Regions from separate parts of the Nonomuraea sp. NPDC051298 genome, predicted to be linked through region 2. Evidence: riboswitches for the same ligand, from Rfam matches in the RefSeq annotation. Region 2 holds a riboswitch; the other holds the start of a gene.
The links. A riboswitch is a leader RNA that binds a small molecule or an ion and turns the genes downstream of it on or off. The one in region 2 is predicted to bind cyclic di-AMP.

Region 1 (14,149 bases), on a different contig from region 2:
CTGGTCGACCAGCACGGTGTCCTGGCCCTCGGGGATGTGTTCGACGGGCCGGGCGAGGATGTCGACGATGTGGACGCCGACGGTGGCGACGGTCATAGTCTAAATAGACAGACGTCCGAATAAAAAGTCAACGTGTCTGGGGAGGCGGCCGATGCCGAAGATCGTCGATCACGACGAGCGCAGGCGCGAGGTCATGTCAGCGGCCCGCCGGGTGATCGTCAGGGACGGCATCGACGCCGCCACCACCCGCGCCATCGCCAAGGAGGCCGGCTACTCGAACGGGGTGCTGGCGCACTACTTCGCCGACAAGGACGAGATCCTGCTGTCGGCGCTGCGCCAGTCGCACGAGCGCATCCGGGCCCGGCTGACGCGCAAGGTGGGGGACGCGACGGGGCTGGCGGCGCTGCGGGAGCTGCTGCTGGACAATCTGCCGCTGGACGCCGAGCGCTCGCAGGAGACGCGGTTGGAGGTCAGCTTCTGGAGCCGCAGCCTGGCCTCGGAGCGGCTGGCGGAGGTGCAGGAGGCGGAGGCGGGCGAGCTGCGCGCGGCCGTACGCGGGCTGCTGGAGCAGGCGCGGGCGGACGGCGAGCTGCGAACGGAGCCACAGAAGGAGCCCCGGACGAAGCCACAGGACGAGTCACAGACGGGGGCCGACCTCGACGACCTCGACGACCTCACCGAGCACCTGCTCGCCCTGGTGGACGGCCTCAGCCTGCACCTGCTCCTCTACCCCGGCAGGCTGACCCGCGCCGACGCCGAGCGGCTGATGCTGCGAGCCCTCGACCGCCTCTGAACGCCGGGGAAGGACGCGCTCTGCACGCCGGGGAGGGACGCGACGGACCGGTCGATTGCCGCGCACCGGGCGAGAGGCTAGATTCCCACCGCATGAGCCTCCGCGAGCAGTTGTGCGACTACGGCCGCCGGGCCGTCGAGCTGGGCCTGGTCATCGGCACCTCCGGCAACCTCAGCGCGCGCGAGGGCGACAGGGTCGCGGTCACGCCGTCGGGCGTCGCGCTCGACCGGCTGACACCGGAGATGTGCCCGATCGTGGACATGTCGGGCCACCTGGTGGAGGGCGACCTGCGCCCGTCCAGCGAGACGCCCATGCACCTGGCGATCTACGAGTCCACCGACGCCCTGGCCGTCGTGCACACCCACTCGGTCTTCGGCACGGTGGTGGCCACCACGATGACCGAGCTGCCGCCCGTGCACTACAACGCGCTGCTGCTCGGCGGCGTGATCGAGGTCGCCGGATACGCCACGTACGGGACACCGGAGCTGGCCGCGAACGTCCGCCGCGCGCTGGAGGGCAAGCGCGCCGCCCTGATGGCCAACCACGGCGGGGTGACCATCGGGGCGACGCTGGAGGAGGCGTTCGAGGCCACCCGGCTGCTGGAGTGGCTCTGCGAGGTCTACGTCCGCGGCCTCGGCGTCGGCAGACCGGCCATCCTGACGGACGAGCAGCTCGCCGCCGTGGTCGAGCGCGCGCTGAACCCTCCCGACTTCCCCCGCCGGTGAGCGGCCCTACCCGAGCGCGACCTGCTCGGCCAGACCGAGCGGCAGCCCGCCCGACCCGGCGATGCGGTCGTGGAACTCCTTCGGCGAGCCGCGGAACGACTCCCTGATGCGGTCGATCTCGATGGCCCCCGTGAGATAGGAGGGCGCCTGCGTGGGCCAGGCGCAGTAGCGGTTCACCTCGCCCTGCGCCGTGCCCGGCGACAGCGACGCCTTGGTGGCCATGAACGTCTCGGCCTCCTCGATCGGCAGGTCCTCGCAGTGCAGCGCGGTGTCCACGACCATCCGGGCGGCGCGGAAGATCCGGCAGTCGAGGTGCGCCAGCTCGGTGGCGGGGGTGTCGAAGTAGCCCTGCTCGTGCAGGAGCTTCTCGACGTACAGGGCCCAGCCCTCGGTGAAGTACGGCGTCCTGAAGACCTTCCTGACCGTACGGGGGTTGCCCGCCATGTACGACAGGTGCCAGTGGTGCCCGGGGTACGCCTCGTGCACGGCGATCGAGGGCATCTGGGCCCGCGAGTTCGTCCGCAGGCGCTGGCGCACCTGCTCGGGGGTGAAGTCGTCGGGCGTGTACGGCACGAAGAAGATGCCGGTCCGCGAGACCGTGAGCGGCGGCGGGGCCAGGTAGTGGGCCACGGACAGGACCGGCCGGGTGTACTCGGCCGACGGCAGCACCAGGCACTCCTCGCCCTCGGCGAAGGTGACGAGGTCGCGCTCGCGGACGAAGTCGCGGGCCCGCCGGGTCTCCGCCTCGTACTCGGCCCGCATGTCGGCCAGGGTGGGCGGGTGGTCGTCCATGAGCGACTCCATGGCCGCCCGCCAGTCCTGGGTGCCGTTGACCTGGAGTGCCACCTCGCGCATGCGGGCGTCCAGCTCCGCCCAGGCGGCCCGGCCCTTCTGATGCAGCTCGGCGGCGCCGTAGCCGAGCAGCTCGCGCTCGCGCAGCAGCGTGGAGTAGAGCCGCTCCCCCATCCGCCAGGTGCCGCCGCACTCGAAGCCTTCGAGGAACGTCACGAGCGAGTCGAACGCCTGCGCGGCCGGCTCGGCGGCCTCGGCCAGCTTCGCGCGCAGGGCCTCGTCCTCGACCATGCCGGGGATGGTGCGGGTCAGCAGGTTGCGGCCGGTGCGCGCCTGGCCCAGGCCCCGCTTCACCAGCAGCGGGGCGGCGAGGTCGGGGTCGAGGTTCTCCCGGCAGGCCGCGAGCACGCCGGGCACCTCGGCCAGGCGCGACAGGGCCGAGGCCACCAGTTCGTGCTCGGGCTTGAGGCGGCGCTGGAAGGGGGCGTACATCGAGGTGAAGATCGCGGAGAGGTAGGCGGCCGGGTCGCGCCGCCAGTGGGGCCAGGACGCGAGCGCGATCGAGCCCCTCAGCTCCGACAGAACGAGGTCTCTGTCGATCGCGTCGTCCGGCGTGGGGGCCTCGGTGGCCGAGAGGCGTTCGAGCCAGAGCACCTGTTCGCGCTCCTGGGCCTGCCATCCGGAGGCGGTGAGATCGCCGAGTGTGTGATCGTAGCCGTCGGCGCCCAGCGAGGCGGCGACGACGGGACGGGAAGAAAAGTACCACTTAAGAAACTCGTCCACCGATGCACAATATCCTGGGCCAATGCCCCTGCAGATGACCGGAGCGCTAGGCGATCCTGACCTTATCCGCCTCCCCTGGGAGGTCCCCCTGCAAGACTGGCCACAGCACCATCTGGTGGACCTGCCACGCGGCATCTCCCGGCACGTGGTGCGCTTCGCCCGGCTGTCGGGCAAGGTCTACGCGATCAAGGAGATCAGCGAGCGGTACGCCAGGCGGGAGTATCAGCTCCTGTGGGACCTGGCCAGGCTCGACGCGCCCGCCGTGGAGCCGGTCGCGTACGTCACCGGCCGCGAGGACGGGCTCGACGCCGCGCTGATCACCAGGCACCTGCAGTTCTCGCTCCCCTACCGCGCGGTCATGTCGGGCACCCTGCGCCCCGACACGCTCACCCGGCTGCTCGACGCGCTGGCCGTGCTGCTGGTGCGGCTGCACCTGAACGGCTTCTTCTGGGGCGACTGCTCGTTGTCCAACACGTTGTTCCGGCGTGACGCGGGAGCGTTCGCGGCGTACCTGGTGGACGCGGAGACCGGTGAGATGCACCCGATGATCAGCGAGGGGCAGCGGCTGGGCGACATCGACACCGCGCACACGAACATCTTCGGCGAGATGCTCGACCTGGAGGCCGGCGGGCTGCTGCACCCGTCGATCGACCCCATGGAGACGGCCGAGGACGTCGTCGCCCGCTACCACCGCCTGTGGAACGAGATCAACGAGAGCGAGATCATCGACGAGGTCGACTGGCACCGCGTCGAGCACCGCATCCGGCGGCTCAACCTGCTGGGCTTCGACGTGGCCGAGATGATGGTCCGGCGCAAGGTCGGCACCGGACGGCTGATCGTCCGGCCCAAGGTCGTGGACGCCGGCCACCACCAGCGGCGGCTGCTCCGGCTGACCGGTCTCGACGTCGAGGAGAACCAGGCCCGGCGGCTGCTCAACGATCTCGACGGGTTCCGGGTGGCCAAGGGGCTGCGCCACGAGGACGAGGCCATCGTGGCGCACCGGTGGCTGGCGGAGGTGTTCCAGCCGACGGTCGAGGCCATCCCCGTCGAGCTGCGCGGCAAGCTGGAGCCCGCGCAGCTCTTCCACGAGATCCTCGACCACCGCTGGTACCTGTCGGAGCAGGCGGGCTCCGACGTCGGGCTGACCACGGCGGTGACGTCGTACGTGGGCAACATCCTGGTGCACAAGCGCGACGAGCAGGCGCTGCTGCCCGACGAGCCCGCCCCGTAGCCCGGCTGGGGAGGGCGCCGGGTCAGGCGGAGGTCAGCTTGGTGATCTCGGCGACGATGGCGGGCCACAGGGCCGGCGGCAGGTCGTGCCCCATCCCCGGGTACGTCACCAGCCGCGCCCCCGGGATCGCCGCCGCCGTGGCCCGGCCGCCGGCCGGCGGGACGAGCGGGTCGGCCTCCCCGTGCAGCACGAGCGTGGGCACCCGTACCCCGGCCAGCAGCTCCGTACGGTCGCCCGAGGCCATGATGGCGGCCAGTTGCCGCGCCGTCCCCGCCGGGTCGAAGCAACGGTCGTAGGCCAGCCCGGCCCGCGCGACGATCTTCTCCCGGTCCAGCTCGTAGCCGGGTGAGCCGATCGTCGACCAGGTGCGTACGGCCTGCTCCAGCACCGCCGCGCGATCGGCGGGCGGCCGGCTCATCAGGACGGCCGCCGCGGCCTCGGTGGGCGGGGCCACGGAGGGGCCGGGCGTGGACATGATCGAGGTCAGGGTCAGCACCCGCCCGGGGTGCCGGATGGCCAGCGTCTGGGCGACCATGCCGCCCATCGAGGCCCCGACCACGTGGGCGGCGGGCAGGCCGAGGGCGTCCATGAGCGCGGCGGTGTCGTCGGCCAGGTCGTCCAGCAGGTACGGCGCGGGCGCCCCCGCCGAGGGGACGCCCAGGTCGTGGAGGTGCGTGGACAGGCCCGCGTCGCGGTTGTCGAACCGCACGACGTGGTGTCCCTGCTCCACCAGGAGTTCGCAGAGCGCTTCGTCCCACTGGATGAGCTGGGCGCCGAGGCCCATGATCAGGAGCAGCGGGCGTCCTTCTGGAGAGCCGAAGCTCTCGTAGGCGAGGTCGATGCCGTTCGCGGCTACGCGGTTCGTCACGGAGACCAGAATGTCATTCTGGTTCGGGCGGCGTAAAGCAGGGCCCGCGCTCACGATGGGAGGAGTCTCAGCGCACGAGGAGGGGACGGAGGCGGTCGCTGCCGAGCAGCGCGGCGCCCGCGGCGGTCAGGGTGCCGGCCACCAGCACGGTGCTCACGGAACCGCCCTGGTTCTCCACCCCGTCACCGGCCGCGTCGCCGTCGACCGCCGGGGGCTCCTGGTCGGCCGGAGGGGTGGCCGGGTTGTTGTCGCGCTCGGACCAGGCGCCGGTCGAGAACGGCACCGGGTGGTTCTTCTTGCCCACCCCGTCGCCCCACTTGGTGATCACGTAGTCGAGCTCGATGTGGCCCTGGCCGCCGACGCCGTCCACGCCGAGGGTGTCGGCGTTGAAGCTGCCGCCGGTCAGGTCGGCGAACGTCTTGGCGTCGAGGTCCAGCATGATCCCGCGGTTCGACGGTTCGCCCGGCCCGCGGTCGCCCACGAAGAAGGGCGCCTTCTTGCCCTTGTAGACCACGTAGCCCTCGGTCAGGAGCGGCCAGCTCGGGCTCGCGGCCAGGCCCTTCTGCATGGGTTTGCCGCTGGCGGGCAGGCCCGTGTCGCCGGCGCGGCCGGAGGAGTCGTCCCAGAAGTACGAGGCCGTGGTCGACCCTTTGAGCAGGATCTTCTCGTTGTCGGCCGAGTCGGCGTGGGCGGCGGTGCCGACCAGGACGAGCGCGCCGACTGCGATGGCGGTGAGGATGGCGAGGGAACGCAGACCAAAACAGGCAATCATGGAACAGCAACACCCTTCACGGGGGGACAGGGAGGTTGCGCCCGCAAAACGGCACAGCGGGGCACAGCGCTGGGCGTTGACTACGCGGAGCGCACGATGCGTACCTGAGGAAGGGGGCCGTTCAGTTGGCGGCCGTCAGCAAGCGGTCTGGGGGTACGACGCGCTGGTGCATGGGGTATGTCCTCTCCATCACGCCTACCGGGTTAGCTGACGGGTTCGGGCGTGGAGATGCCCTACCGGCACAGGCCGGATTCGCCCCAAGAGGTGGTTCCCCGGCTCCCGAGGGGGTTCGGGATTCGGCGCCGGCCGGCTGCCCTTCTGGGTAAGGACTAGGTCACCGGCTGGTAATGGCGATTACTGTAATGACGGAACCGGACATTGCCAACGTTTCATCATGAATCGGACAAAAGATCTACCTTTGACCGGGAAGAAAAAGGGGGCACGGCATCCCGTACCCCCGGAGAACTCCAGCCTCAGCCGCCGCTCTTGCGCCTGAATGATCTTTTACTCGCAGCCGGACCGTGCGCCCCGTGGATCTTCGATGGGTCGCCGCCCCTGCCACCCGCGCCCGAGCCCGCGTGCTGGCCGCGCTTGCGCTCCAGCGCCTCGCGGAACTTGCGCTTCATCTCGTCCTCGGGAGTTTCGCTGACTTCCGGCTCCGGTGTATCCGCCATGAGGACCTCCAAGGTATTGGGGACAAGTCACAGCTTCGCACGGCACCGCTCACGACGCGAAACCGGCCTCGACCTTGGAGTGTGGCGTGGCGGGCGTACGCAGCCGGTTGTTCGGCAGCGCCACCAGCGCCACCAGGGCGATCACCGCGCCCGCCACCCCGAGCGCGGGGATGACCACCGCGGCCGCGGAGGCGTGCGCGGCCGCCAGACCGTGGACGGGCCAGTTCGGACGTGATGCGCGGCAGCGCCGTGCCCACGATCGTCTGGTCCAGCATCGCCAGGAACATCCCGCCGAGCACGGCGAGCAAGATGAGGCCATTGCCCTTGCTGTCAGTTTTCACCTGTGAAGAGTGATAGGTAAGTCTTGACATGTCAACTTTTCGATATGCTGGCGGGCATGTCCCTACGGATCGCCCTGCTCGGGCTGCTCTCGGCCGTCGGCCCCGCGAGCGGCTATGACCTGGCCAAGAAGTTCGAGCGCTCGCTCAACCACGTCTGGCAGGCCGGGCACACGCAGATCTATCCGGAGCTGGTGAAGATGGCCGCCGACGGGCTCGTGGCGGTCGAGGCGGAGGGGGCGAGAGGGCGCAAGATCTACACGGTCACCGCCGAGGGTGAGCACGAGTTGCGTACGTGGATGGTCGAGCACGCGCCCGCGAGGGCGGTCCGCAGCGAGATCGCGCTTCAGGCGTTCCTGCTGCCGCTGATGGCGCGGGACCAGGCGGTCGGGGTGGTCGAGCGGATCAAGGCGGAGTTCGAGGCGCGGCTGGAGACGCTGGACTGCGAGCCGCGCGACCGCTTCGGCCGGTACGCCCTCGACCTGGGCCTCGCCCAGGCCCGCACCGGCATCCGGTGGGCCGAGGAAACCCTGGCCGACCTCAAAGACCACCAGTAGCCCCGCCGACGGCGCCTTACTCCACACCTTTGCCGCGCGGCGCCTGTGCGGACGGGGGTCAGGGCAGTCGCGACTCAGTCGGCCTTCGCCGCGCGGCGAAGGCGGTAGGCGCTCGCCTTGGCGCGATTCTGGCACGACAGGCCACAGAACCTGCGGGAGGCGTTGCGCGTGCTGTCGAGGAAGACCCGCTCGCAGTTCGCGGCCTCGCAGGACCGGAGTCTCGCCCCCTGACCGACTCCGATCACCATGGCCAGGGCGGTGGCCGCGTCCGCGACCCAGGCGTCGACCAGGCTCGCGTCCGCGCGATGGAAGGCCAGGACGGGGGGCCCGTCCGGTCGGCCGTGCAGGTTGGGGACGGCCGCATGCCGCACGAGCAGCCGATTGAGACCTTCGATCACGGACTCGGCCCGCTCTCCCGCGCCGAAGGCGGGTCGTAGCTGAGCCGCGACGGCCGCGAGCACCTCGGCGTCGGCGGGGGTGAGCGACTCGCTCCGTGCCGACCCGGCCGCCGCGAGCGCCTCCTGGATCGCCGCCCGGCGGTCGGGCCCCGTGGTCGGCGGCGCGACCCGCCGCCCGTACGCCCGGTCGACGGCCAACTCGTTCACCAGAAGGACGGCGCGCTGCACATGCCGCTCGACATAACTGTCTATTTGCGATTGACCAGTGATGCGCCATGGGTCTACCGTCACTGGCGTAGTTTATCTAGACAGTGAGGTATTGATGTCGGAACACGCGGGCCTCTCTCGTAGGATGTGGCACCAGATCGAGCCGGTGCACGCGATGCTGTACTTCTCGCCCCAGGCGTTCGAGGAGGCGGCGCGACTCGGTCACGACGTCGGGTCGAGGTGGCCGAGCTACTTCGCCTGGCGCTGGGCGACACTGGGGGCCGCCGGTCCGCGGCTGGTCACCGCCACCGCCTACAGCTTCAGCCCGGCCATGGTCGCCGGGTACGTTCCGGCGATCTGGGCGACGGCCGCCCCCGAGAAGGTCCTGGACGCCCGGATGCGCGCGGTCGACCGTACCTGTCGCGCCCTGCTCGGCGACCGGCTCGACGGTCCTGACGTCGCCGAGGCGGCGGAGCTGGCCAGGCGGGCGGCGGAGAGCGTGAGCGTGGAGCACCGGCCGCTGGCCGCCGCCAACCTCGACCTGCCCTGGCCCGACGAGCCGCATCTCGTGCTCTGGCAGGCGTACACGGTGCTGCGCGAGCATCGAGGCGACGGGCACCTGACGGCGCTGAGGGCCGCCGACCTCGACGGCTGCGAGGCGCTGGTCTCCTTCGCCGCGATCGGCGCGGCTCCCGTGGCGAACTTCGCCGGACGCGGCTGGGACGAGCAGGAGTGGGCCGCGGCGCACGACCGGCTGGCTCGCCGCGGGCTGGTCGATGCCGACGGGCAGGCCACCGAGCGCGGGCGGGACCTGCGCGACCAGGTGGAGCGGATGACCGACCACCTCGCCGCCGGTCCGTGGCGGGCGCTGGGCGCCGAGCGCGCCGAACGGCTGGCCCAGCTCAACCTCCCGTTGCTGGGCGCCGTCTTCGAGTCCGGCCTGCTGCCGATGACCAGCACGCTGGGCATCGGGAAGGTGCCGGCGCCGGCATGAGACTCGATCCGCTGACCGGCCCGCAGACGCTCGCACGACGGGCCGAGCTGGTGAGCGTCTACCGTGCGGCGTTCACCGGCCCGCCGTGGCATGAGAGCGAGGACGCGGTCGTCGCCTTCCGCGACCGGCTCACCGCCGACACAGCAAGGCCGGGGTTCCGGGCGATCCTGGCCACCGAGGGCGGTCAACCCTGCGGCTTCGGTACGGCGTGGCCGACCGCCTCGCCGTTCCCCACCGGGCGCGCCTACGGCAAGGTGCTCGCGGCACTCGGCCCCGGCCGGACGGCCGAGCTTCTCGTCGGCGCGCTGGAGGTGGACGAACTGGCGGTCGCCCCGCACGCGCGCGGGCAGGGGCTGGCGGGGCGGATTCTCGACCTGCTGTGCGGACAGCGGCGTAGCTGGCTGCTGACCGCACCGAGCGCCCAGGACGCCGTCCGGCTGTACGAGCGGTCCGGCTGGCTGCGAGCCGGCGAGGACTCGGACGTCGTGGTGTTCGTGTCACCTGGCACGCGGCGAGGTCCGGAGCAGCCCCACCCGCCCTCGCGGACGAAGTCGCCGGGCGACCGGGCGGCAGAGGGCGGGTAAAGGGGAGCGGTTCAGTTCGTGGTGTTGTGTTGGAGCACGTCAGGAAATGAACCCCGCGATGAGTATTCTCGGTCGCGACCTGGCGATGGATCTGGGGGCGGCGAGCACGCGCATCTATCTCAAGCGCAAGGGCATCGTGCTCGACGAACCCTCCGCAGTCATGTGCGATGATCGCACAGGCAAGGTCATCCGGTACGGCTCGGAGGCCGCCGCCCCCGAGGCGGGCGGCCGCACGTGCTGGCCGGTCCGTGAGGGGCTGCCGGCCGACGCCGAGCTGGCCCGGCGCATGATCCGCCACTTCCTGCGCAAGGTGCACTGGCACCCGTACGCCCGGCCGCGCGTGGTCATGGCGCTGCCCGGCGACTCCACCCCGATCGACCGCGCGGCGCTGCGCGACATCGCGTACGAGTCGGATGCCAGGACGGTGCACCTCGTCCCGCACGCGCTCGCCGCGGGCCTCGGGTCGGGCCTGACGCTCACGGACCGCACCGGTTACATGGTCATCGACATCGGCACCGACGCCGCCCGCATCGCCGTGCTCTCCGGCGAGTCGGTGGTGGCGACGGGCTCCGTCCCGTACGGCGGGCGCGCGGTGAACAGGGCCATCGCCCGCTACGTCGAGCACGAGCACGGGCTGCTGCTCGACGACGCGGAGGCGGAGTCGGCCAAGCGGCGCGCGGGCGGTGACGACGCGGAGATCGTGGTCACGGCCCGCGACCCCGACACCGGCGGCGAACACGAGCTGGTCCTGCCCGTGGGACGGATCTTCGAGGCGGCCCGGCAACCGGTGGACTCGATCGCGCGGACGGCCATGGAGACGGTCGAACGCTGCCCGGCCGAGCTGGCCGCCGACCTCGGCGAGCGGGGCGCGGTGCTGGTCGGCGGCGGGGCCCTGCTGCGCGGGCTCGGGCACCGGCTGCGCGAGGCCCTCTGCATGCCCGTACGCCGCGCGGAACGCCCGTTGGAGGCCGTGGCGCTCGGGCTCGGCCGGTGCGTGGACGAACTTGGACTGATCGGGAGGATCCGGGGCGGGCGTACATGAGCGACGACCCGTTCCGCACCAGGGACCGGCACGCGGACCTGGCCATCGGGACCGACACCACGCGCGTGACCTCTGACCATCGGCCAGGCTGACCGTCGGCCCCGGCGACCTGCCGTTCGACGGTCCGCCCGTGACCGGCTCGACCCCGTCGGCCAGAACAGGAGGCGACCCATGACCGCGCCCATCACCGTTCCCATGACCGCGCCCACCGCCCCTCTCACTCCCCTGCCCACGACCGGCCCCAGGCGTGTGCGCCCGGCCGTGCCCCCGACTGTGCCCGCGAACGTCCGTGGCATCGACCATGTCGGGGTGACCGTTCCCGATCTCGACGCGGCCACCGAGTTCTTCGCCCGTGCCTTCGGGGCCGAGGTGCTCTACGACACCCTGCCCCGCGAGCACGGGCCCAAGGGCGGCTGGGCGACCGAGCGGCGGCTCGGGGTGCCGCAGGGGACGGTGGAGGTGGCCGTACGCATGCTGCGACTGCCGAACGGCCCGGGGATCGAGCTGTTCGAGTTCGGCGGCCCGCGGCAGGCCCCGGCGGTGGTGCCGTGCGATCTGGGCTGGCAGCACGTCGCCGTGTACGTGGACGACCTGGACGAGGCGCTGCGGAGGGTGATCGAGGCGGGCGGGACGTCGCTGTCGGAGCCGGTGTCCGCGCCGGGACCGGAGGCGGGCCCAGGGGCCGACACAGCGGGCGGGCGCAACAGGTACGTCTACTGCCGCACGCCCTGGGGCGCGACGGTGGAGCTGGTGACGTATCCGGACCCGCAGGCGTACGAGCGGGAGACGAACCTGCGCCGCTGGCGTCCCTAGGAGGGGCGGCCGTAGGAGGGGCGGCCCTGGGAGGGGCGGGCCGCTCCAGGGCCTGTGCGCCCGCCGGGCTCAGCGCTCGTCCACGATCTCTCCCTCCTCGCTCGTCGCGTCCTTGACCAGCGCGAACGCCGGCCCCGACTCGGGCAGGTCGTGCGCGACGGCGACGGCGGCCGCCAGGGTGTCCGGCGAGTCCCAGCACCAGGAGTCCACCCAGGTGCTCTCGTCGACCCTGGCCAGCCGGGTCTGCGTGAGACCGGGGAACCGGCCGCGTACGGCGTCGATGAGCGCCGCGCGCCGGACGAGCACCTGCTCGGCGTCGGCGGGGTCGGCGGTGAAGCGGACGACACGGAGAAAGGCCATGACTGGAGTCCTTCTCTAGAGTTGACTTCTAGCTTCCTTAACTAGAGTTAAACTACAACCATGAGCGACGTCAAGAGGGCGGGCAAGCGCGCGCTGAAGGCCAGGGAGACCCGGGCGAAGATCCTGAAGGCGGCCGGGGAGCTGTTCGTCCGCGACGGCTACGGCGCCACGAACCTGCAGGACGTCGCCGAGCTGGCGGGCGTGGCCGTGCAGACGATCTACTTCGTCTTCGGCAACAAGCGCACGCTGCTGAAGGAGCTGGTCGACGTCACGGTCGCGGGCGACGACGAGCCGGTGGCGACCATGGAACGAGACTGGTTCAAGGAGGCGATGGCGGCGCGGACGGCCGCAGAGCACCTGCGGGCGCACGTACGCGGCACCCGGGCCGTGCTCGCCCGGGTCGCCCCGATCGCCAAGGTGCTCGACACGGCCGTGGCCATGGACCCCGAGGTGGCGGCGCTCTGGCCGAGCGACACCGACCCGCGCCACGTGGTGCAGAGCGCGGCGGCCGGCTCCCTCATGGCCAAGCCGGGAGCGCGGCGGGACGTCTCGCCGGAGCTGGCCGCCGACGTGCTCTACGGACTGCTCAGCCCCGAGCTGTACCTGCTGCTGGTGCGGGAGCGGGGGTGGTCGCAGGAACGGTTCGAGGAGTGGGCGGGCCGCACGCTGGCCGCCCAGCTCCTCGGCGAGTCCCCCAGTGAGGCCGCCGGTGAGGCCGCCTCCGGGTGAGGCCGGTGAGGCCGGTGAGGCCGGGCCCGCCCCCCGGCCTCGCGGTCACGGCGTGGAGAGGGCTTCCGTCGGTGACAGGCGCGAGGCGCGGACAGCCGGGTAGAGTCCGGCGATGGCGCCGATGGCCAGGGTCGCCGCCAGGCCGCCCGCCGTGGCCCAGACCGGGACGACCGAGGGCCAGCCGCTGTAGAACGCGTACCCCATCGTGACCCCCGACCCGAGCAGGATGCCGCCGGTCCCGCCGATCGCCGACAGCAGCAGCGACTCCGCCAGGAACTGCGTCCTGACCTGCCCCCTGGTGGCCCCCAGCGAACGGCGCAGGCCGATCTCCGCCCGGCGTTCCAGGACCGAGATGACCATCGTGTTGGCCACGCCGACCCCGCCCACGAGCAGGGCCACCGCGCCCACGCCCAGGAGCAGGCCGGCGAACGCCTGGCTGCTCGCCTGCTTGGCGGCCAGGGCGTCGGACGGACGGGAGACGTCCACCTCGTTCGGGGCCTCGGGGTTGGCCGTGCCGGCCAGCACCTGGCGTACCGACTCCAGCTTGGCCTCCTCCGAGCGCGTGTACAGCGTGGTCGGATGCCCGTCGAAGCCCAGTCGTTCCTCAGCCACCGGCCAGCCCACCATGACCCCGCTGTCCAGGTCCGTGGCCAGCGCCACCGGGTTCAGCACGCCGACGACCGTGAAACGGAGGCCGCCGATGACGACCTGGGTGTCGGGGCTCGCCGACCCGATGCCCAGCCTCTGGGCGGCGGCCCAGCCGAGCACGGCGGCGGGATAGCGTTCGGTGGCCGCGTTGAGCCACGTGCCGCTGCTGAGGGTCGCCCCGACCGTGGCCGGCAGGTCGACGCGGGCGGCGTAGGCGACGAGGCCGCCGGTCTGCGCCTCGGGGATCTGCTCGGAGCGGTAGACCTTCGCGTCGGCCACCCTCCCGATCGACGAGACCGACTCGACGGGCCCGATCCGCTCGATCATCGACTCGGCGTCCACCGGCATCTTGGCCGCCTCGCCCAGGATCGTCGTGCCCGAGCCGACGGTGAGCAGGTTCGTGCCCAGCGCGGAGAGCTGGCGGTCCAGCTCGGCGCCCGAGGACGACGAGAGCCCGACCACGCCGACCATGGCCGCGATGCCGATGGCGATGCCCAGCGCCGACAGGAACGCCCGCAGCGGCCGGGTACGCAGGCCGACCGCGCCGACCCGCATCACGTCGCCCGCACGCATCCTGGCCGGGGACAGCTTCGGCCGCCGCACCTCGATGGCCGCCATCAGGCCACCCCGGATTCCACGGGCTCCGCGGGTTCGGGCTCCTCGCTGAGGGCGGAGTCGGAGATGATCTGGCCGTCGCGCATGCGTACCTGCCGGGGCAGGCTGGCGGCGATCTCCCGGTCGTGCGTGATGATCACGATGGTCGTGCCCGCCGCGTTCAGCTCGTGCAGCAGCTCCATCACACCGGTGCCCGAGACCGAGTCGAGGGCGCCGGTGGGCTCGT
Region 2 (14,149 bases):
CCCCCTTCAACCGGGTACGGCACGGCATGGCGAACACGTCCGCCGCCGCGTAGTAGCCGGGCAGGCCGGACGCCGGCACCGTCCCGGTGAACCTGACCGACTCGTGCCCGGCCGCCAGCCGCTCCAGCGCCTTCCGGTACGGCCCCCCGCCCACCAGCAGCAGCACCGCGTCCGGCACCGAGCGCAGCACCTGGGGCCAGGCCCTGATGAGCTGGTCCTGGCCCTTGCGCGGCACCAGGCGCGACACGCACACGACCACCGGCCGCCCCGGCAGGCCCAGCTCGGCCTTGGCCGCGCCGGGGTGGAACTGCTCGACGTCCACGCCGGGCGCGAGCCGTACGAGCTTGGCCGCCGGGATGACGGCGGCCAGCCGCTGGCGCGTGTACTCCCCCAGGTACGTCACCACGTCGGCGTGCGCGCCGATCCTGCGCAGCACCGAGCGGAAGCCCGGCGCGCTCGCCCACGACGCCTCGTGGCCGTGGGTGAGCATCACCACCCGCCGCGCCCCCGCCCGACGCAGGCGGGGGGCCAGCAGCCCGAGCGGCGCGGCGGCGCCGAACACGACCGTGTGCACGCCGTACCCGGCCACCAACCCGGCCGCCGTACGCGCGACGGCCGGTGTCGGCAGCATGAGCCTGCGGGGATGCCGCACGATCCGGTACGGCTGCCGCCGGTCGAACTCCGCGCTGCCCGGCCAGGCGGGGGCGTAGACCGTGACGCCCGGCGTGCGCAGCGCGAGCCCGTGCACGAACGACTGGATCCCGCCCGGCCTGGGCGGGAAGTCGTTGGTCACGAAGAGCACGCCGCCCACGGGGGCGGTCACGGGATCGGTCACGGTACGGGGACGCCGTTCAGCTTGGCCCACGCGCGGGCCATGGCGATGCGCTCGGGACCTGGAGGATGGGAGGCATAGAGCACATATTCCACCGCATCCGGCGACAGATCCGAAATATTTGTGACCGCCAGGCGTTTCTGCATGGCGATGAACGTCGCCGGGTCCCCGGTGAGATCGAGCGCGTGCAGGTCGGCCCTGGCCTCGATGTGGCGGCTGATCACGTTCTGGGCCGGTCCCATGATCAGCGAGCCGATGGTCATCAGCCCCATGACCACGCCCACCGCGCGCGGATCGCCGATCGACGCGACGCCGACGCGACGCCGCAGCGGATCGAACACCAGGAACAGGACGATCGCCCCCAGACCGGCGCCCAGACCGCCGATGAGCGTGCCGTAGAGCACGTCGTTGTATTTGGCGTGGGCCAGCTCGTGCGCCACGACCAGCTCCACCTCCGGCTGCGGGGCCTGGAGCAGCGTGTCGTAGACGACGATGCGGCGGGTGGCGCCGAAGCCCGACACGTACGCGTTGAGCGCCGTCGTCCTGCGTGAGGCGTCGGCGACCAGGACGTCCTCGACCGGCACCCGGTCGCGCTCGGCCATCTGGAGCAGGTTCGTCCGCAGCGGGCCCTGCGCCATCGGGGTGAAGTCGTTGAACAGCGGCTCGAACACCACCGGATACACGAACGACGCCAGCACCGCCAGCGCGAACGCGCCCACCCCCGCGGGGATCCACCACCGCCTGAACCTGCGGGCCAGCGCCACCAGGGCCAGCAGCATCACGCACAGCAGGAACGTCTCCACGCCCAGGCTCTTCAGCCGGTCCCCGGTCCAGCTCCCCCAGTCCTGGGTGGACAGGCCGTAGTCGCGCAGGATCGTCTCGAACCAGATGCCGAGCGGCCACCTGAACAGCTCCACGATCGCCGTGAGCACCACGACGCCGAGGATCGTCCGCACCCACCAGGGGCCTTTGAGGCGGCCCAGCACCTTGGCCCCGAACGGGGTGGCCACCAGGACCGCCGCGAAGATGATCGTGAGCGCCAGCGAGAGGTAGCTCGGCAGGCTCGTGGCCGCGTCGAACGCCTGCGACCTGGCGATCTGGGCGGCGCTGAAGTCGCGCGCCGGATCGGGCGGGCCGCCGGTCAGCACGTGCCAGGGGGTGCTGAACGCGGCCACGGCCACGATCACGAGGGCGAGCAGCGCCAGCGCGATCCCGGCCTGCCGTCGCAGCGCGCCGTTCCCTGACGCCGCCACGGCCGCCTCCCCCGTCCCTCCCGCGCCGCCGGAGGCCGCCGCGTCGCCGCCGGGCTCCGGCCCCGAGCGGGACTCACCCCACGCGTGCCGCTCGCCTCCCAGGTCCGCGTCCGACCCCGAACGCCCGTCCGCGCCTGAGTGCGCGTCGCCGTCGGAGTGTGCGGCACCGTCAGAGTGTGCGGCACCGTCAGAGTGTGCGGCACCGTCAGAGTGTGCGGCACCGTCAGAGTGTGCGGCACCGTCAGAGTGTGCGGCGCTCACCCCTACGGCGGCCATCTCTCCGTCCGGCACGTCGCGTTCGCGCGTCCCGGCCGCCGACGTCTCCGCCTCTCGCGCGCCCGTCACCGGCGTCTCCGCTTCCGGCCTGCCGGTGTCGTGCGGCGCGTCTTCCTCATCTCGCCGTTCGCTCATCTGCCTCCCCTTCACACGAGCTGATCCCGCACGTACTCGCGCCACCGCGCCGTCAGCGTGGCGACGGAGAGGCCCAGTGAGGCGAGCGCCCGATCGACGCCCGCCCGCTGGGCCGCACGGTAGAGCCTCACCAGGGTCCCCTCACCGAACCGGTCAGCGAAGAAGCGACACGCCAGCCAAGCCTCCTGGTACGCACGCGCGAGCCGGACCGGGTCGGACCCGTCCGCCGCGAAAGCCGCAGGTCCGGGCAAAGCGCTCGGCAGGCGCCCGGCCCGCGCCTCGGCCGCCAGTTCGGCCGCCGCCGTGGCGACGGGCAACCCGGCGTCGCGGTAGGCCACGTAGTCCGCGAACCCCTCGTAGAGCCAGACCGGCAGGCCCTCGGTCCCGGCCACGACGTGGGTCAGCTCGTGGGTCAGGACGATGTCCTTGCCGGTGGGGTTGAGGGTGGCGAAGAGTTCGGGGACGACGATCACGCGCCCACGGTCGGCCACGGCGGCCAGGCCGTCGAGCCGGTCCACTCCGGCCAGCGCGGCGGCCTCGCGGGCGGACGCCGGAACGACGACGAGCGGTCGTACCCGCCCGCCCAGGACGGCGGAGACACGGAGCCCGGCCGCATCCGCCCTCCGGGCCAGATCAGCGAGCCCGGCGGCGTCGTGCCCGGCGGGCTCATGCCCGCCGGAGTCACGCCCGGCAGAGTCATGCCCGGCCACCACGGAGTGCCTGCCCCGGCTGACGACCGTGCGGCCGGGCCACAGGTCGCGCATCTCCGGGGGCAGGGCAGAGGGATCGGGAAGCGGTGCCGCGCCCGGAACCAGGAGCAGGAGGACGGCCACCACGGCTCGTCGGCTCACCTGCTCGGACACGGGGCCGATCGTAGCCGCCCGGCACTCGTGCCCGCGCTTGCGCGAATCCACGGCCACCGCCCGGCAACCACCACGTGCGCTTGCGCGGACTCACGGCCGCCGCTTGGCAACCACCACGTGCGCTCGGGCGGATTCACGGCTACCGCTTGGCAACCACCACGTGCGCTCGGGCGGATTCACGGCTACCGCTTGGCAACCGCCACGTGCGCTTGGGGGAGTTCGCGGCTGCCGCTTGGCAGCCGCCACGTGCGCTTGCGCGGATTCGTGGCCACCTCCAGGTCACCGCCTCCACCGCCTGGCAGCCGCCGCAGCCGCGTGCTGCGGGGGCGGATTCGCGGCCGCCCGTGGGGACAGGCGAGAGCCCCGCCCGGATCGGGGGGAATCCGGGCGGGGCTTCTTCACATGCCGGGACGGACCGCGCCGACGAAAGACGACTTGCGCCATCCGTCCAGCTTGTCGATGCGTACCCGTTCACCCGTCCGTGGTGAATGGATCATCTTGCCCTTGCCGACGTACATGCCCACGTGGCCGAGCCCGCTGAAGAACAGCAGGTCACCTGGCTTGAGGTTGCGCCAGGAGATCTTGTTCCTGATGCGGGCGAACTGGCTGCTCGCCACGCGCGGGAGCTTGACGCCGGCCTTCTTCCAGGCGAACAGGACGAGGCCGGAGCAGTCAAACGAACCAGGCCCTGTGCCCCCGTACCGATACGGGTCACCGATCTGGTCCTTGGCCGCGGCGACGGCCTTGCGGGCCTTCGCCTGTTGCCGGGCGACCTTGGCGGCCCGTTGCCGGGCAGCCGTGGCCGTCTTCGAGGCGCCGGCGGTGGTGGCCACCGTCGCCGTCGTTCCGGCCGAGTCGCTCGTCGTCGTCGCCTGAGCCGTGGGGGCATGGAGGACAAGACCTCCGGCCGTCACGGTCATCGTGAGTGCTACGCCGCTCAGGGCGAAGCGGGACAGGCGGGGGTTCTGCAGGGAGGTGGACAGGATTTCTCCTCGCGTCTTCCACGAACGCCTACCGGGTTAGCTGACGGATTCGGGCCTGGAAGTAGCCCTACGGCGCGACTCGCGCGCCGACTCACCCCTGATCCCTCGGGAAGAAACGGGATCGCTGGGTCCCCGGCTCCGTGCCTCATGACTGCACGGATTCGGCAGGTCGCCGCCCGATGAGGGTGCTGCTCCTCGAGGGGTATCGGGGGCGACCGGCGGATCTTTGTCTGTCTCACATCGGGAGGACCGATGCCGGTTCGCGGGGGACATGGCTTGTGCACCGCGACGACGCCAGAAGCTACGCCGAAGGTTCAAGGATCGGCAAAGCGCACACCGGGCTGTAAAGATCAGACAGAGGGTGATGTCAGAGCTGAAACCCCTGCTGGAACCCCAAGCTTCGTTACCAGAATGTGACCCTGCTCACACTTGGACACGTCCAAGATTGTCAGGTCCCAGACATCCCTTTCGTCACATCCGTCACACCGACGCCGATTCCGCGAACACCCTCGAACGGCCGCCCACCGGTCCGCCATCACCACACATTTCGCGAAATATCGCCACACTCTACGATCCGTCGCCATACCCAAATGGCCTGAAGAAAGCCCGGTCCTGCCCCGGAGATCAACATAGCTACTATGGTGGATAGTAGCGAAGTCGAAGCGCCTCCGCCGGGGACAGCCGGTGACGAGGACCGAGCGGGAAGCCGGAAGTCAGCGCCGCGCACGAGCGACTCACGCACGAGCGTCCAGCCGCACGCCCACCCCCTACCCTTGACGCGCCGACATTTCGGCGATCGGCTCCGGGGGCGCGAAGAGGCGTAGAAAGCGTTCCGCGGTGGCCCGCGGTCCGGCCAGGGTGAGGTCACCCCGGGTGAGGACGTCGTCGAGAGTGCGGGCGCGGCCGAGCACGGCGGCCAGGGTCTGCGGGCTGGTCTCGATGACCAGGTCCGCCTGTGGCAGGCCGGAGTCGACGCGGGCCAGGTGGAGGCGGTCACGGTCCACCCGCAGCAGGAAATGGTGCTCGCCGAGCCGCAGGCCAACGGCGAGGTGGAGCGCTTCGCCGACAGCGGGCGCGAACAGGGCCTTCAGCGACAGGGCGGCGGAATCGGCGCTGAGCGGGGCACCGTGTGGCAGCGAGGGGGAGCGGCTGCTCCAGCGGGCGAGGTCGGTGACGATGGGCTCCAGTTCGGCGCCCCAATCGGTCAGTTCGTAGATCCAGGAGCCGGCGGGCGGGGAGAGCTTGCGGCGCCGCACGATGCCGGCGTCCGTAAGCTCGCGCAGGCGCTGGGTCAGGATGTCCGCGCTGATCCCCGGCAGACCGGCGCGCAGGTCCGTGAAACGTTTGGGCCCGAGGATCAGCTCCCGCACGACCAGCAGCGCCCAGCGCTCTCCCACGAGCTCGAGAGCGTGCGCGATCGCGCATCCATCGCCGTAACTCCGCTTGCCCGCCATGCTCCTACCCTACCAGCGACAGTCCTTGAATCCATCTTCATAGTTGTCTTTTCCAACTAGAGAGTTGTAGTGTCCGACCATGCAACGGCTGCGAGAGAGGCTCGACATGGACGACCACAACCAAGACAGAAGGCCGCGCGCCCTCGCCGTGTTCCTACGCGTTTACGGCGTGCTGTCGCTCGTGATCTTCGTACCGCTCTTCATCGGGTTCATGGTGCGGACACCCCTGCTGGCGGAGACCGGTGGCCCGCTGAACTGGACGATCTGGAACGACGTCAGCTCCGGCCACGAGCAGGCCCACGTGCCGCCCATGCTGTTCGCGATCTACATCGTGTGGGCCGTGTTCCTCCTGGCGGCGGCCAGGAACCCGGTTGCCCACAGGTCGTTCCTGTCCTTCACGATGTGGGCCAACCTGGCCCACGCCCTGCTCATGGTCGCGCAGGCGGCCACGGACCTGGACCGCTACTGGAGCAAGTTCCTGACCGACATCCCCTTCATCCTGATCCTGGCCCTCGGCATCTTCTTCCTCAGGCCCGCCGAGAAGGTGCCGGCCGAACGATGACCTCGCCCGGGTCAGGGGCGGATGGCGCCGACCAGGTTGCGGCCGTACGCGGAAAGCTTGACGACCTTGACGACGTCGCCCGTCTGCGGCGCGTGGACGATGTCCCCGTTGCCGGCGTAGATGCTGACGTGCCCCAGCCCCTCGCTGAAGATGAGATCCCCCGGCTGCAGGTCGTCGAGGTCCACCTTGCGGTTCGCCCCCCACGCCCACTGCTGCCACGTCGTACGCGGCAACGACACGCCCGCCGCCGCCCAGGACGCCTGCGTCAGCCCGGAGCAGTCGTACCCCCTGGGCCCCGTGCCGCCGTAGATGTACGGCTTGCCCACCTGCGCGTACGCGAACCGCAGCACCGCGGCCGCGTTCCCCGAGGCGGGCCCCGTGTACTTGATGCCGACGCTGTCCGGGTTTCCGGGGTTGTACGCCCCCAGCTTCTTCAGCAGCTTCTTCTGCTGGGTGATCAGCTTCTGCACCTCGGAGCGTTCCTCCTGGACGGAGTCCCGTTCCTTGTCGGCGTCCTTCAGCGCGGCCTCGGCCTTGTCCCGCTCGCCCTTGAGCCCGCGGTTCTCCCGGTCGAACACGGCCAGCTTCTGGGCCCGTTCCCGCGCGAGCTGCCCGGCCACCGCCAGCCCCGCCAGCATCCCCGCGGGGTTCTCCGAGCCGACGATGCCGGGCCAGGAGGTGACGTCCTCGCCGAGCTGGTAGCTGTCGACGGCCATGCCGACCACCTGCGCGCGCAGGTCCGCGACGGTCGCCAGCTTGCGCTTGTAGCCGTCGTTCAGCTTGGTGTAGGTGGTCTTGGCCTTCTTGTAGCGCTCGTTCGCGGTGTTGTACCGGTCGACGACCTTGTCGGCCTGGTCGTTGAGCTTGTCGAGCTTGGCCTTGGCCTGGGCGAGCGTGGGCTCGGGGTCAGCGACGGCCGCTCCGAGAGGAGTCAGCACCAGCCCGAACGCGAGCCCCGCGGCCACCGGTACCCCGCCGAACCTCACAGCGTCGCCTCCCAGGGATTCCACCTGGGGCGAAATAGTACAGAAGGGACGGGTGAGGCATCGCCCAAACCCGGCAATTCATAACTTATGCGCGGCTCAGCCGACGCAGCAGCAAGCCAGACGGAACGGGTCTGGCGCCCATCCGCCTGACCGACTCGGCCACCTCCCGGTCGGACGACACCACGGCGATGGCCCGGCCTGGCGGCTCGGCGCGTACGAGCTGGCGGATGACGTCGTCGGCGATCTCCCCCGGCGCGCTGAACAGCACCCGCACCCCGCGCGGCGCCACCACCTGAACGGGGGCGTTCAGCTCCGCGCCGTCGAACACCACGGTCACCTCGACCCGGGTCTGCGCCACCAGCCCGCCGAGCGCGTTCATGAGCCGGGTGCGCTGGTCGGCGAGGGTGAGTGTGCCGTAGCCGGTCTTGGTGACGTTGTAACCGTCTATGATCAGATGCACCTGCGGCAGCGCGAGGAGCTGGTCGAGGAGCTGGGGGTCGTCGTCGGCCAGGGCTCGCGCGGGCACCCCGCGTACCCCGGGGCGCTCACCGGTGACCGCCGCGACCGAGTCGGCGGGCCGGCTGATCGTGGTGGGCAGGGCCAGCTCGCGGCGCAGCCCGGCCGAGGCGTCCTGCAGCGCGTCGAGCAGCACGCGGATGCGGGCGTCCTCGATGCTCCGGCCCTCGCGGGCGGCCCGGCGCGAGGCTTCGAGCTGCTTCTCCACGTCGGCCAGCCGCTCGCGCAACCGCCGCAGCTCGGACTCCGCGCCGCTGCCCGCGGCGGTGGCGGCCGACCTTGCCTCGTCGGCCGCGTGCTCCATCTCCTCGGCCCGCCGCACCGCCGACTTGGCCCGCTCGCGGGCGTCGTGCAGCTTGCGGCGCAGATCGGAGTTTTCCGCGCGGGCCGCCTTGATCTGCTCGCGCAGCCGGTCGGTCTCCTCCTTGGCCGCGCTCTTCTGCGCGGTGAGCTGCTCGCGCAGCCGCGCCACGGCCTCCTCGCGCTCGGAGCTCTCGGCCGCCACGGCCGTCTGCTCCAGATCGGTACGGGCCGCCTCGATCATCTCCGCCCAGCCCGGCGGCCTGGTGAGGTAGGCTGCCGCGGCCACGAGCACCGGGTCGGCGGCCGGGGGGACGTTGCCCTCGGCCAGCGAGGCGACCAGCTCGGGCCAGCCGGCCGCCACGGACTCGGCGACCAGCTCGCGGAACTTCTTGTCGTTCTCCAGTTGCGCCGCGATGGGGGCCCCGCCCAGCTTGGCCCGTTTGCGGGGGTCGAACTTGGCGATGCCCCGCAGCGGCGGCGGCACGGACGCAGCGGGCACCGCGCCGAGAACCTGAGACGCCAGGTCGACGACGTTGAGCCGCACCTGCTCGGGAAGCGGGCGAGCCAGGCCCTCACCCGCTGAACTCATCCCACTTGTCCCTTCGCGACATGCCCTTTCAGACAAGGGTACGGCTGTTGCGTACCTGACCGTAACGGCCACCCGTATATGGACAAGCGCTTGCTAGGCGGTATACGACTGTCAAAGGGCTCATGTCCACCCGGGAGGCCGGTCATGACCGAGCAACTGCGCACCTCCACCCGTGACCTCGCGGAACTGCGGGAACGCGCCACCGCCTGGCTGCGCTCCCAGGTGGGCGCGAGCGCCGCGGTGTCGGAGATGTCCAGGCCGTCGGAGAACGGGCTGTCGAGCGAGACCCTGTTCTTCACCGCCTCCTGGGACGGAGACGTTACGCGCTGCGTAGCCAGGCTCGCACCTGCGCCCGGGGCGGTTCCGGTCTTCCCGGCGTACGACCTGGGGGCCCAGTTCGAGGTGATGCGCCTGGCCAGGGAAAAAGCTGGGATCCCAGCGCCCCGCGCCCTCTGGTACGAGCCCGACCCCGAGCCGCTCGGCACGCCGTTCCTCGTCATGGAGCGCGCCGAGGGGGACGTCCCCGCGGACGTGATGCCGTACACGTTCGGGGGGTGGCTGCACGACGCGTCCCCCGCCGACCGGCGCAGGCTGCAGGACGCGAGCGTACGGGTCCTGGCCGCGCTGCACCAGACCGCGTTCACGCCCGGGGAACTGGCCCCCTTCGGCCCCGCCGGGCTGCGCGCCCACGTCGACGCCCAGCGGGCCTACTACGAGTGGGCGCACGGCGGGCACCGCATCCCGCTGCTGGAACGGGCGTTCGCCCGACTGGAGGCGATCTGGCCGGACGACCCCGGCCCCGACGTGCTCACCTGGGGCGACGCCCGGATCGGCAACATGATGTTCAGGGACTTCGCCCCGGTCGCGGTGCTCGACTGGGAGATGGCCGCCGTCGGGCCGCGCGAGCTGGACCTCTCCTGGATGATCTTCCTGCACCGCTTCTTCCAGGACCTCACGGAGGACGCGGGCCTGCCCGGCCTGCCCGGTTTCATGCGCCGCGACGACGTCTGCCGCACCTATCGGGAGCTGACCGGCCACGAGCCCCGCGACCTGGACTTCCACGAGCTGTACGCCGCGCTCCGCCACGGCGTCATCATGGCCAGGGTCTGGCGGCGGCGCATCCACTTCGGCGAGCAGCCCATGCCCGACGACCCCGACGACCTGGTGCTGCACCGGGCCACCATCGAACGCCTGCTGGCCGGCTACGAGCCCGCGTCGTAGACCAGCAGCGCCACCTGGACCCGGTTGTTCAGGTCGAGCTTGGTGAGGATCCGCGAGACGTGCGCCTTGACCGTGGGCACGCTCATGAACAGCTCGCGCCCGATCTCGGCGTTCGACCTGCCCTTGCCGACGGCCGTGGCCACCTCCCGCTCGCGTTCGCTGAGGCGGCCGAGCAGCTTCCTGGCTCGCTCGCCGCGCTCGTCGGCCCCGCCGTCGGACACGTGCGCGATGAGCTGCCGGGTCACCGGCGGCGACAGGATCGGCTCGCCCGAGGCCACCCTCCTGATCGCCGCCACCAGGTCGCCGGGCGCGATGTCCTTCAGCAGGAACCCGGCCGCCCCCGCCCGCAACGCCCGCAGCACCTGCGCGTCGGCGTGGAACGTGGTCAGCACCACCACCTCGGGCGGCTCCGAGGCACGGCGCAGCGTCTCGGTGGCGGTGAGCCCGTCGATGCCGGGCATGCGGATGTCCATCAGCACCACGTCAGGACGGTACGCGGCCACCAGGGGCGGCACCTCGGCCCCGTCGCCCGCCTCCGCGACGATCTCGATGTCGCCCGCGCCGCCGAGGATCATCGCCAGCCCGGCCCGCACCATCGCGTCGTCGTCCACGATCAGCACCCTGATCGGCCCGCCGTCCTGTGTGGTCATCCGCCCGCCTCCCACGTCGTGTCCCCCGGCCGCACTACTCACGCGTCCACCTCCTGAGTCGCCTCCACCGGCCAGGGCAGCCAGGCGCTCACCACGAACTCCCCCTCCGGCGTCGCGCCGTGCTCCAGACGGCCGCCCGCGAGTTCGGCCCGCTCGGTCAGCCCGATGAGCCCGGCCCCCGCGCCGGGGATGCGGGCCCCATGGCGGGTCCCGTGGCGGGCCCACAACGGGTTGCGCACCTCCACCGACAGCCCCTTGCCCCGCTCGCCCTCGACGCTGACGGTCACCGGCACCCCGCCCGCGTGCTTGCGCGCGTTGGTGAGCGCCTCCTGGACGATGCGGTAGAGGTTGCGGCCCAGCCCCTCGGGCGCGTCGGCGACGGCCGGTTCGAAGCGTACGTCCATGCCCGCCTGGCGGCACTCCTCCACCAGCGCGGGCAGGTCGGCGAGCGTGGGCTGCGGCCGGTCGGGCACCACGTCGTCGCCGTCGGGGGCCGAGTGGCGCAGCACGCCGATCACCTCCCGCAGGTCCTGCAGCGCCAGGTGGGCGTTGGTCCTGATGGCCCCGGCCGCCCTGGCGATCTCTCCCGGCGGCGCGTCGGGCCGGAACTCCAGCGCGCCCGCGTGCAGGCTCAGCATCGAGATGCGATGGGCCAGCACGTCGTGCATCTCCCTGGCGATGCGCTCGCGTTCGAGCCGCTTGGCCTCCTCGGCGGCGCTGTCGGCCCGCTCCCTGAGCGACCAGACGAGCTGCCGCCTGGCCCTGATCACGATGCCCCACGCGAACACGGTCAGCACGATCGCCCCGCCGACCGCCCCCGTCTCCATCCGGTCGAGGTCGGTCTGGGGTCGCAGCAGGATGTACGGGGCCAGGGTGAGGACGTTGAACAGCGTGACGGGGCCGGAGATCTTGAACGGCCGGTGCACCGCCACCGTGAACAGCGCCACCACCGACGCGCCACCCACCAGCTCCAGGTAGGACGAGAGCAGCGCGGTCACGATCGCGAGCACGACCGGCCACCTGCGCCGCGCCCACACCGCGACACAGGCCAGCGCGCCCATCACCTGCTCGACGGCGACCAGCGGCTCCGGCTGTTGCTGGCTCTCCAGCTCGGCCAGCGACAGGAACGTGAAGCCGCAGGCCACCAGGAACAGGAGCGTGTCGACGATCCAGTCGCGCGTCGAGCGCCGCACGCGCCGCCCCTCACGGGGGTCGCCGAGCAGCACGGACGGCAGCACCCACCGGTATTCGTGGGCGTGCGCGCCGTCTCCCCGCAGTTCCGTCACGTTCATCGAGGTTACGGCCTGTCGCGGGCGGATGACAGCGACCAAAGTCGGTACCGGACGAGACCGACGGACGACGCGGGAGGCCGGGCGGCAGGGCGAGGCTGTTGCCATGCAAGCGGTGTTGACGGTGTTCGGCTGGCTGTTGCTCGTCCAAGGGGCGGGCGGCCTGGTGAACACCCTGCTGGGATGGTGGCGGTGGGCCCACGACCTGCTCGTGGTCAACCTCCTGCCGGTCCTGAAGGGATATGAGGTGTTCGCGTCCATCGTGATCGGGGTGCTCGGCTTCGCGCTGCTGGCCGTGGCCGGGTCGGTGCGGCGAGCGGAGGGCGGGGAATGAGCGCGACCGGGCTCCGGCCACCCCGCAACCGGGCCGATCCGCGGGCGGTCCCGTGGTGGACGGTGCAGTGGCTGATCCTCATGGTGCCGGTGGCGGGGGCGGCCGTGGCGGCGTACTGGATGTTCACGGAACGGGCGCTCTGGCTGGGCGTCGTCGCCGGGGTGTTCGCGGCGGGGTGCCTGGTGCTGGCCGTGGTGGGGCCGCGCGCCTCGTACCGGGTGGAGCGGTGGGAGGTCACCGACCAGGCGGTCTACACCCGCAAGGGCTGGCTGACGCACACATGGCGGGTGGCGCCGATGTCGCGCATCCAACGGGTCGACACCGCGCGGGGGCCGGTGCAGCGGCTGTTCGGACTGGCCGACGTCACGGTGACCACGGCCTCGTCGGCGGGGGCCGTCAAGATCGAGGCGCTGGATCACGAGGTGGCCGCCGAGCTGGCCGAACGCCTGACCGCGATCACCCAGGCCACGCCGGGAGACGCGACGTGAGCGCGGAAGCGCGTCCCCTCCCCGGCCCCGGCCCCGAGACCGTGCCGCCCGGTGGGCCGGACGACGGGTGGCGGGGGCTGGCCGGGCGGAGTCCGTGGGCGTCGGGGGTGAAGTCGCTGGCGATCGTGGTGGCCGCCGCGATCCCGCTGGCGCGGTTCCTGGTGGGCCGTGACTGGCCGGCGGGCGGCATCGTGGCCGCGTGCGCCGGGGCGGCGGTGTCGATCGTCGCCGTCGTCGTCGCGTACGACCTGCTCAGGCTGCGCACCACCCGCTGGCGCCTGACCCCCGAGCGTCTGGAGTTGCGCTCGGGCCTCACCACCCGCCAGCACCGCTCGGTCCCCCGCGACCGGGTGCGCAGCGTCGACCTCCGCGCCGACCCGGTACGCAGGGCGTTCGGCCTGAGCGTGGTCAAGGTCGGCACGGGCGAGCACGCGGCCGAGGGGTCCGAACTCGTCCTCGACCCGCTGAGCAGGCGCGACGCGGAGGCCCTGCGCCGCACGCTGCTGCACCAGGACGCGGCGGAAGAGCCCGCCGACGGCCCGCTGGCGGAGCTGAGCTGGTCGTGGATCCGCTACGCGCCCTTGTCCGTGTGGACGTTCACCGGCGCGGCGGTCGTGCTCGGCGCCCTGTACAAGGTGCTCGACTCGTTCGGCGTCAAGCGGCTCACCACCCGGGTGGCGACCGGCGCGTGGGAGTGGGTCACGGCGAATCCGCTGGTGGCGGTCCCGCTGCTGCTCGGGGTCAACCTGGCGGTCGGGGTGCTCGGCGCGGTCCTGCTGTTCGCCGAGTCGTGGGGCCGCTACCGGCTGGAGCGGGAGCCCGGCCGCCTCCGGCTGCGCCGCGGCCTGCTGACCACCCGTTCGCTGACGCTGGAGGAGCGCAGGCTGCGCGGCGTGGAGATCACCGAGCCGCTGCTGCTGCGGCTGGGCGGCGGCGCCCGGGTACGGACGATCGCCACCGGCCTGGGCAAGGCGGCCGACGACGAGACCGAGGACGCCGCCGCGCTCACCCCGCCGGTCCCCCGCGCCCTGGCCGTACGGGTGGCCGCCCGGGTCTCCGGCACCGGCCTGCCCTCGCTCTCGCCCCACCCGGCCACCGCCCGGCGCAGGCGGGTGGTCAGGGCCCTGGGGACGACGGCCGTCATGGCGGCGGGCGCGGCGCTCGTGCCCTGGGACTGGGCGCGCGGCTGGGTGTGGCTGGTGCCCGCGGTGACGCTGGCGTACGGGATGTGGCTGGCCGTGGCGGGCGCCGCGAGCCTCGGCCACGCCCTGGGTCCGCGCCACCTGGTCGCCAGGAGGGGCGCCGTGGTGCGGCGCACGGTGGCGCTCGACCGCCGCGGCATCGCAGGCTGGACGATCACCGAGTCGCTCTTCCAGCGCCGTTCCGGCCTGCTGACCGTGTCGGCCACGACGGCG

Region 1: linked by a shared signal. The riboswitch ahead of ACZ6S0_RS18970 (hypothetical protein) and the one ahead of ACZ6S0_RS07535 (C40 family peptidase) in region 2 are both predicted to bind cyclic di-AMP.

Annotation. Positions count from the first base shown of each region.
Region 1 is NZ_JBVJIM010000005.1:415,116-429,264, reverse strand. It holds gene ACZ6S0_RS19000 (carbohydrate kinase family protein) at 1-96, opposite strand, end outside; gene ACZ6S0_RS18995 (TetR/AcrR family transcriptional regulator) at 152-793, shown strand; gene ACZ6S0_RS18990 (class II aldolase/adducin family protein) at 886-1,518, shown strand; gene ACZ6S0_RS18985 (DUF885 domain-containing protein) at 1,525-3,093, opposite strand; gene ACZ6S0_RS18980 (DUF4032 domain-containing protein) at 3,116-4,324, shown strand; gene ACZ6S0_RS18975 (alpha/beta fold hydrolase) at 4,347-5,192, opposite strand; gene ACZ6S0_RS18970 (hypothetical protein) at 5,260-5,964, opposite strand; cyclic di-AMP (ydaO/yuaA leader) riboswitch at 6,142-6,276, opposite strand; gene ACZ6S0_RS18965 (DUF5302 domain-containing protein) at 6,438-6,638, opposite strand; gene ACZ6S0_RS18960 (hypothetical protein) at 6,688-6,816, opposite strand; gene ACZ6S0_RS18955 (PadR family transcriptional regulator) at 7,036-7,533, shown strand; gene ACZ6S0_RS18950 (CGNR zinc finger domain-containing protein) at 7,608-8,138, opposite strand; gene ACZ6S0_RS18945 (SCO6745 family protein) at 8,254-9,132, shown strand; gene ACZ6S0_RS18940 (GNAT family N-acetyltransferase) at 9,129-9,716, shown strand; gene ACZ6S0_RS18935 (rod shape-determining protein) at 9,775-10,758, shown strand; gene ACZ6S0_RS18930 (VOC family protein) at 10,930-11,571, shown strand; gene ACZ6S0_RS18925 (hypothetical protein) at 11,641-11,931, opposite strand; gene ACZ6S0_RS18920 (TetR/AcrR family transcriptional regulator) at 11,992-12,660, shown strand; gene ACZ6S0_RS18915 (ABC transporter permease) at 12,706-13,926, opposite strand; gene ACZ6S0_RS18910 (ABC transporter ATP-binding protein) at 13,926-14,149, opposite strand, start outside.
Region 2 is NZ_JBVJIM010000002.1:474,811-488,959, reverse strand. It holds gene ACZ6S0_RS07550 (glycosyltransferase family 4 protein) at 1-811, opposite strand, end outside; gene ACZ6S0_RS07545 (M48 family metallopeptidase) at 832-2,085, opposite strand; gene ACZ6S0_RS07540 (gluzincin family metallopeptidase) at 2,508-3,359, opposite strand; gene ACZ6S0_RS07535 (C40 family peptidase) at 3,758-4,192, opposite strand; cyclic di-AMP (ydaO/yuaA leader) riboswitch at 4,353-4,519, opposite strand; gene ACZ6S0_RS07530 (winged helix-turn-helix transcriptional regulator) at 5,110-5,796, opposite strand; gene ACZ6S0_RS07525 (DUF6632 domain-containing protein) at 5,876-6,358, shown strand; gene ACZ6S0_RS07520 (C40 family peptidase) at 6,370-7,344, opposite strand; gene ACZ6S0_RS07515 (NYN domain-containing protein) at 7,430-8,752, opposite strand; gene ACZ6S0_RS07510 (phosphotransferase family protein) at 8,897-9,973, shown strand; gene ACZ6S0_RS07505 (response regulator) at 9,955-10,623, opposite strand; gene ACZ6S0_RS07500 (sensor histidine kinase) at 10,662-11,909, opposite strand; gene ACZ6S0_RS07495 (hypothetical protein) at 12,019-12,246, shown strand; gene ACZ6S0_RS07490 (PH domain-containing protein) at 12,243-12,734, shown strand; gene ACZ6S0_RS07485 (PH domain-containing protein) at 12,731-14,149, shown strand, end outside.